One region of the Streptomyces sp. 5-10 genome, then DNA from elsewhere that is predicted to be linked to it. Evidence: riboswitches for the same ligand, from Rfam matches in the RefSeq annotation. Region 1 holds a riboswitch; each other region holds the start of a gene.
The links. A riboswitch is a leader RNA that binds a small molecule or an ion and turns the genes downstream of it on or off. The one in region 1 is predicted to bind cyclic di-AMP.
Positions count from the first base shown of each region.

Region 1 (2,257 bases):
TCGCGTTGGCACCGAGCGAGGACTTGTCCGGGGTGGCGTCCAGGTCGAACATCGCCTGGTCGATCAGCCGCTGCTCGGTGGCGTCATAGCCGACCAGCTCGGGGCCGATCTGCTCGATCACGGCGAGGACGGCCTTCTCCACGCCCTTGCCGTTGTAGCGGTTCTTGTCGCCGTCACGGAGCTCGAGGGCCTCGAAGGCGCCGGTGGAGGCGCCGGACGGCACGGCGGCACGGCCGGTGCTGCCGTCGTCGAGGCCAACCTCGACCTCGACCGTGGGGTTGCCTCGCGAGTCGAGGATCTCGCGAGCTACGACGACGTCGATGGACGGCACGAGGTTCTCCTTCGTATGGGTCTGCGGTAGCAGCACGAGCCTAACGGGCCGGGAGGGCTGCGCCCCGCGTTCGCCCGCCCCACGAGACAGGGGCGTGACACAAAAAGCCAGATTCTGGATCAAAAATCCAGATTTCTTGTGCATTGGGAAAGCCCCGGCAGGGCGCGCCATAGTGGGCGGCACGCCCGGCCGGGGCTCGTTCTCGGGGCCGGCCTCAGGAGAGGTCCCTGGGGGGAGTCCTCAGGCCTGGGCCGTGTCCGTGGCCATGACCGAGGCCGAGGCCGTGGCCATGACCGAGGCCGAGGCCGTGGCCATGACCGAGGCCGTGGCCGTGGCTCAGCGGAGGTGCAGCTGCTGGCCCGGGAAGATCAGGTCGGCCTGCTCCACGATGTCCTTGTTCAGCTCGAAGAGCTTCTTCCAGCCGCCCTTGACGTCGTGGGCCTTGGCGATCTTGCCGAGGGTGTCGCCGGACTTGACCTTGTACTCGCCGTCACCCTTCTTGATCGGGCCACGGGTCTGCTGCCGCGCGGCGTGCTCGGGCGCGGTGTGCGGCTGTGCCTTGGGCTGCGCCTTCGGCTGGGCCGGCTGGGCGGCCGGGGCCGACTTGGTGGTCGCCGAGGACTGGCTCTGCGAGCCGGAGGGCGCGGACGGGGCGGACGGGCTGCCGCCGGAGGTCAGACCCTTGCCGCAGACCGGCCAGGCGCCCTTGCCCTGGCTGCCCAGGACCTTCTCGGCGATCTGGATCTGCTGGGCCTTGCTGGCCTTGTCCGCGGTGGAGGCGTAGGCCGTGCCGCCGTAGGCGGCCCAGGTGGAGCTCGAGAACTGCAGGCCGCCGTAGTAACCGTTGCCGGTGTTGATCGACCAGTTGCCACCGGACTCGCACTGCGCGACCTGGTCCCACTGCGAGGTGGTGGCCGCGGAGGCGGAGGTCGCCCCGATGAGCGGTGCCGCCACGGCGGCACCGGCGAGACCGGTGAGCGCGGCGATACGGGTGGCCTTGGAGGGGCGGCGGTGCTTCCCGTTGGACTTGAGCATTTTGGTTCGTTTCCTCACCGACGCCTACGAGGTGAGCTGTCGGGTTCGGACGTGAGTTGCCCGGCCGGTCACGATGGTCGCTCCCGGCTTCACCCCTAGCCGACGAGCCCGTTTCCACAGGCCATTCGGCACCTACCTTGGGTCCCCCGCTCCTGCCTTCGGCGCTGACGCGTCGGTTCCCCCCGACCGCCGGCAGGATTCGGCGTGACGATCGACGGTGCCCGCGGTGGCGAGCGGAAAGACGTTAAACACACCTTCCAAGAAGGTTCAAACACCCCAAGGGCAGTGAATGGGGCTGTAATTGATCTCACCCGGCCCACATCCGCGCAGGTGGGGCCGGGTGAGGAGGGATCGGACACGAGGTGCGGCCCGTAAAATGTGACGAGATGTATGTCTCACCGGGCCCAGATCGGGCAATTCCCCCCGAATCACTGCTCCCTGATGGTGAGGTCAAGTCGCTGACCAGGGATGATCAGATCGGGGTCGGTTCCGATGAGGTCCTCGTTGGATTCGTAGAGCTCTTTCCAACCCCGGGCCACATTCTGGTGCTCGGCGATCCCTGACAGGCTGTCACCGCGGCGAACAGTGTAAGCGTCGCCCGTGGCGCTCTCGTCGCGGTCCGACGCGCCGCGCGAGGCATGGCGCCCGGAGGGCCGTGCGCTCCCCGCGTCGCCGTCGTCGGCCCGCTCCCCGGCGTCCGGGTCGCCGCGGTGGCGGCCGGAGGGCGCGGGGTCGGCGGAGGGGTCCGCCGAGGGGTCCCTGGAGCCGTCCGACGCCGAGGGGGTGTCCGAGCCCGAGGGGCCGTCCGACGCCGGGTCGTCCGACGCGGAGCCGTCCAGACCGTCGGGGGACTTGGAGGTGTGGGGCGCCTCCGGGTCCTCGGCCGACCCG
Region 1 is NZ_JACVYG010000070.1:15,812-18,068, forward strand. Features, by position in the region: gene eno (phosphopyruvate hydratase) at 1-331, opposite strand, end outside; gene IEJ02_RS42805 (LysM peptidoglycan-binding domain-containing protein) at 668-1,366, opposite strand; cyclic di-AMP (ydaO/yuaA leader) riboswitch at 1,373-1,540, opposite strand; gene IEJ02_RS42810 (transglycosylase family protein) at 1,795-2,257, opposite strand, start outside.

Region 2 (2,257 bases), on a different contig from region 1:
CGGCCCAGCGCGCCGTCCTGCCCGCGCCGCCCGCCCGGCTCGCCGGGCTGGAGGTCGCCGCGCGCTACGTACCGGCGGAGAAATACGCGGCGATCGGCGGTGACCTGTACGCGGTCCAGGACACCCCGCACGGCGTACGGCTGGCCGTCGGGGACGTACGCGGCAAGGGACTGGGGGCCGTGGAGGTCGTGGCGATCCTCCTGGGCTGCTTCCGGGAGGCGGCGGAGCAGGAGACGACCCTGGAGGCGCTCGTGGGCCGCCTGGAGCGGGCGCTGCAGCGCGAGGGCGCCCGGCGGGCCGACCTGGAGGTGTTCGAGGGGTTCACGACGGCGGTGGTGGCCGAAATTCCGCGCGGCGACTCCACCCTGCGGCTGATCAACCGCGGCCATCCGGCGCCGCTGCTCCTGGAGGGGGACGGCGCGGTGCGCGCCCTGGAGCCGGAGGCACCGGCGCTGCCGGTGGGGATGGTGGAGTTGGCCGGCTGGCCGGACCGGGTGATGGAGCTGGCGTTCGCGGAGGGCGAGACGCTGCTGCTGTTCACGGACGGGGTGACGGAGGCCCGGGACCGCCATGGCGCGTTCTACGACCCGGAGGAGCGGCTGCGCGGCCGCCGCTTCGCCGGTCCGCAGGAGCTGCTGGACGCGTTGGTGGCCGATGTCGAGCGCCATACGGGTGGCGGGACGCCGGACGACATGGCGCTGCTGGCGGTCCGTCGGACCCCGGCCCGCGGCAACGGACGGGACAACGGCGGACGGGACAACGACGGGCGGAACGACGGAGGGACCGACAGAGGGACCGACAGAGGGAACGACAGAGCGAACGACAGGGCGAAACCCACACCCTCGTAGCCGACCCGGCCGCACACCGTGCGTAACCGACCGAGCCCCCTCCGCATAACAATTGACGCACGATCGATCCGTAAGCGGTTTTGCCAACTCTTGCCCCGCCCATCGAACCACCCCCATATGTCCCCTCCTGAGCGCTAAGTTCATGCCAAAGGTGCGCGGATTCCTCGGAACAGCTTGGAATCACATCGCGCTCTCTATTAACGTTCGATAACGCAGCGCGGTCGTCACAACCGTCGCAAGGGCGGCACCGTGCGCCGTCGCCGAATCCCGTACGCACAGCGGCAGCACCGCACCACCAGCAGCACCAAGGGAACCGGGGAACCAACAACCTTGGGGTGAATCGGGTCGAACCTGACCCGTAGGAGACCTTCCTGCTCCGAACCCGTCAGCTAACCCGGTAGGCGAGAGGGAAGGAAAGGAGTGCGCCTTCGTGGCGTCCAACAGGTCTGTCCTGGACGAGGCTCCGTATCGCACACGGGGAGGCGGTTTGGGGACCGCCACCGCCTACGGCCCCGGCTTCGACGCCGGCGGCGGGATGAGCTCGGGGGACGGCCGATTCGCCCCCGACGACCGTTACGGGTTCACCCCCGACGACCGATACGCATTCGCGCCCGACGACCGCTACGCGGATGAGGGCGCCTCCGAGGGCCCGGGCACCGGATTCGAGGCCGAGACCTGGGAGGAGTGGAACCCGACCGAGGAGTCCATCGCTCCCGTACGCGGCCGGCACCGCGTGGCCAAGCAGCGGGGCGGAACCATGGCGCGCAGCGGCGCCGTCCTCGGGGTCGGCGTGATCGCGGCGGTCGGTGCGGGCGGTATGGCCAGCGCCAAGGACCGTCCCGCGCTCCCCATATCCATGCCGGATCTCGGCCATGTCGCCGATGAGGTCAAGGCCAGCCTGCCCGCCGCCAAGGACCTGCCGGGCATCGGGTCCTGGGCGTCGGACGACAGCAGCGACGCGCAGACCGCCGCCGCCCCGCTCTCCCAGGCCGGTCTGACCAGCGAGGACGAGCAGCGCGGCACCACCGACGCCGGTGAGGCGCTCCGCGCCCGCATCCTCCAGCAGGCCGAGAACCAGCAGAACGCGGCGGACGAGGACAGCCGCACCGCCGCGGCACAGGCCGCCGCCAAGGAGGCCAGGTCCGCCGCGGAAAAGGCCGCCGACCAGGCCGCGGAGGCGGCCGCCAAGCGGAAGGCCAAGGCCGAGGCGGAGAAGCGGGCCGCCGAGCAGCGGGCGAAGGAGGCGGCCGAGAAGAAGGCCGCGGCCGAGCGCCAGGCCAGGCTCGCGGCCGAGTACACCCTCCCCGTCGGCTCGTACACCCTGACCGCCGGCTTCGGCCAGGCGGGCGACATGTGGTCGGCCGACCACACCGGCCAGGACTTCGCCGCACCGACCGGCACCCCGGTCA
Region 2 is NZ_JACVYG010000043.1:60,168-62,424, forward strand. Features, by position in the region: gene IEJ02_RS35240 (PP2C family protein-serine/threonine phosphatase) at 1-848, shown strand, start outside; cyclic di-AMP (ydaO/yuaA leader) riboswitch at 1,132-1,267, shown strand; gene IEJ02_RS35245 (M23 family metallopeptidase) at 1,279-2,257, shown strand, end outside.
Region 2: linked by a shared signal. The riboswitch ahead of IEJ02_RS35245 (M23 family metallopeptidase) and the one ahead of IEJ02_RS42805 (LysM peptidoglycan-binding domain-containing protein) in region 1 are both predicted to bind cyclic di-AMP.

Region 3 (2,257 bases), on a different contig from region 1:
ACATCTCCGCCCCTCCACCGCCACCGCCGTCATCGTGGGCGACCTCGGCGGCGTCGACCTGGACCGGGCGCTCGCGGACACCCTCGGTGCCTGGACGGGCGGTGCGGGCGCGCCGCGCACGGTGCCCCCGATCGTCGCGGACGACACCGGCCGTGTGGTGATCGTCGACCGGCCGGGCGCGGTGCAGACCCAGCTGCTCATCGGGCGGGTGGGCGCCGACCGCCACGACCGGGTCTGGCCCGCGCAGGTGCTCGGCACGTACTGCCTGGGCGGCACCCTCACCTCCCGCCTCGACCGCGTGCTGCGCGAGGAGAAGGGCTACACCTACGGGGTGCGCGCCTTCGGCCAGGTGCTGCGCTCCGGGCCCCCGTCGCCCACGGGCGGATCCTCGGGCGCCGCGATGCTGGCGATCAGCGGCTCGGTGGCCACCGAGGTCACCGGCCCCGCGCTGGACGACCTCTGGAAGGTGCTGCGCACGCTGAAGGAGGAGGGGCTGACCGACGACGAGCGCGATGTCGCGGTGCAGAACCTGGTGGGCGTCGCCCCGCTGAAGTACGAGACGGCGGCGTCCGTGGCGAACACCCTCGCCGATCAGGTCGAGCAGCACCTTCCGGACGACTTCCAGGCGCAGTTGTACGCCCGTCTGGCGGAGACCGGCACGGTGGAGGCCACCGCCGCGGTGGTGAGCGCCTTCCCGGCGGACCGGCTGGTCACGGTGTTGGTCGGGGACGCCTCGGCGATCGAGGAGCCGGTCCGGGCGCTGGGCATCGGCGAGGTGCGCGTCATCTCCGGCTGAGCCGAGGAGAGTTGGCCGGAACCGTTCGATGAGCTGTTGCTCCGGCCCGCTCGTTGACGGCCCGGCAGGCGGTCCGGCGGACGTCCGGTCCATGAGCCGACGAAGGAAGGACCCCGGCCCCGTGAGGGCGTCGGGGTCCTTCCAACATGCCCGATTTATGGGATTGACTGCTTGTTTGGTTTGTGGGGAGAGCAACAAAAAACCGGAACCGTTTGGTGATCGAAAGCGGGCCCGTTTAGCGTCAGTCCGGCTGTTCGCCAGCGACCCGCCGCACCCGCGGCACCGGACAGTCATCGCCGAGTCCCCGTACGGCGCGAGCCAGGGGAGCCGGGGACCCAACACGTCCCCAGGGGTGAATCGGGCGCCTTCCCCGGCCGGGGGAGGGGTCCGTAGGAGACCTTCCTGCTCCGAACCCGTCAGCTAACCCGGTAGGCGAGAAGGAAGGAAAGGAGTGCGCCTCAGTATGGCGTCCACCCGCACTGCCACCGGGAAGCATCGCCGCACCAACAAGGTCAACATCCGCACCAGCGCGAACGTCGTGGGCATCACGACCGTCGCCTCGGGTGTGGTCGCCGGGATCACCGGACAGGCGTTCGCGGCCGACGGGGGCTCCAATGCCCAGCAGACTGGTCTGACCCAGGCGATCGTGATCGGCGACGGGATCGCGGACCACATCGAGGCCCAGGCGCAGTCCCAGGAGACCGCCGCCGAGCAGGCCGCCGCCAAGGCCAAGGCGGAGGCGATCGCCCGCCAGGAGGCCGCCAGGAAGGCGGAGGCCGCGGCGAAGAAGGCCAAGGCCGAGCGTGAGGCCAAGGAGCGCGCGGCGCGCGAGGCCGAGCGCAAGCGCCTCAACACCTTCGTGTCGCCGATCAGCGGCTCCTACGTCTCCACCGGCTACCAGGCGTCCAGCGGCCTGTGGTCCTCCGGCACCCACACCGGGATCGACTTCCACGCCTCCACCGGCACCGCGGTGCACTCCGTGGGCATGGGCGAGATCGTCGAGGCGGGCTGGGGCGGCTCCTACGGCAACAATGTCGTCATCAAGATGAACGACGGCACCTACACCCAGTACGGCCACCTGTCGTCGATCAGCGTCTCGGTCGGCCAGAAGGTCACCCCCGGCCAGCAGATCGGCCTGTCGGGCGCCACCGGCAACGTCACCGGACCGCATCTGCACTTCGAGGCCCGCACCAGCGCGGACTACGGCTCGGACATCGACCCCCTGTCGTACCTGCGCACGCACGGCGTCAACGTCTGACCCGTCGCGCGACCGACGCGAACGCCGCGCGGTCTCCCGATCCCGAGACCCGAGATCATGAGATCCCGCGAGACTTCCGAGAAGGCCCCGTCCGCCGGACGGGGCCTTCGGCGTGCCGCCGCCCGCCTGACCAAAAAATATCCATGAAATGCTCCCTGCCATCGGAAAAGGCGTCCGCGTGGAATAGAGTCGTTCAACGCGCA
Region 3 is NZ_JACVYG010000016.1:102,018-104,274, forward strand. Features, by position in the region: gene IEJ02_RS19870 (M16 family metallopeptidase) at 1-796, shown strand, start outside; cyclic di-AMP (ydaO/yuaA leader) riboswitch at 1,081-1,245, shown strand; gene IEJ02_RS19875 (M23 family metallopeptidase) at 1,260-2,054, shown strand.
Region 3: linked by a shared signal. The riboswitch ahead of IEJ02_RS19875 (M23 family metallopeptidase) and the one ahead of IEJ02_RS42805 (LysM peptidoglycan-binding domain-containing protein) in region 1 are both predicted to bind cyclic di-AMP.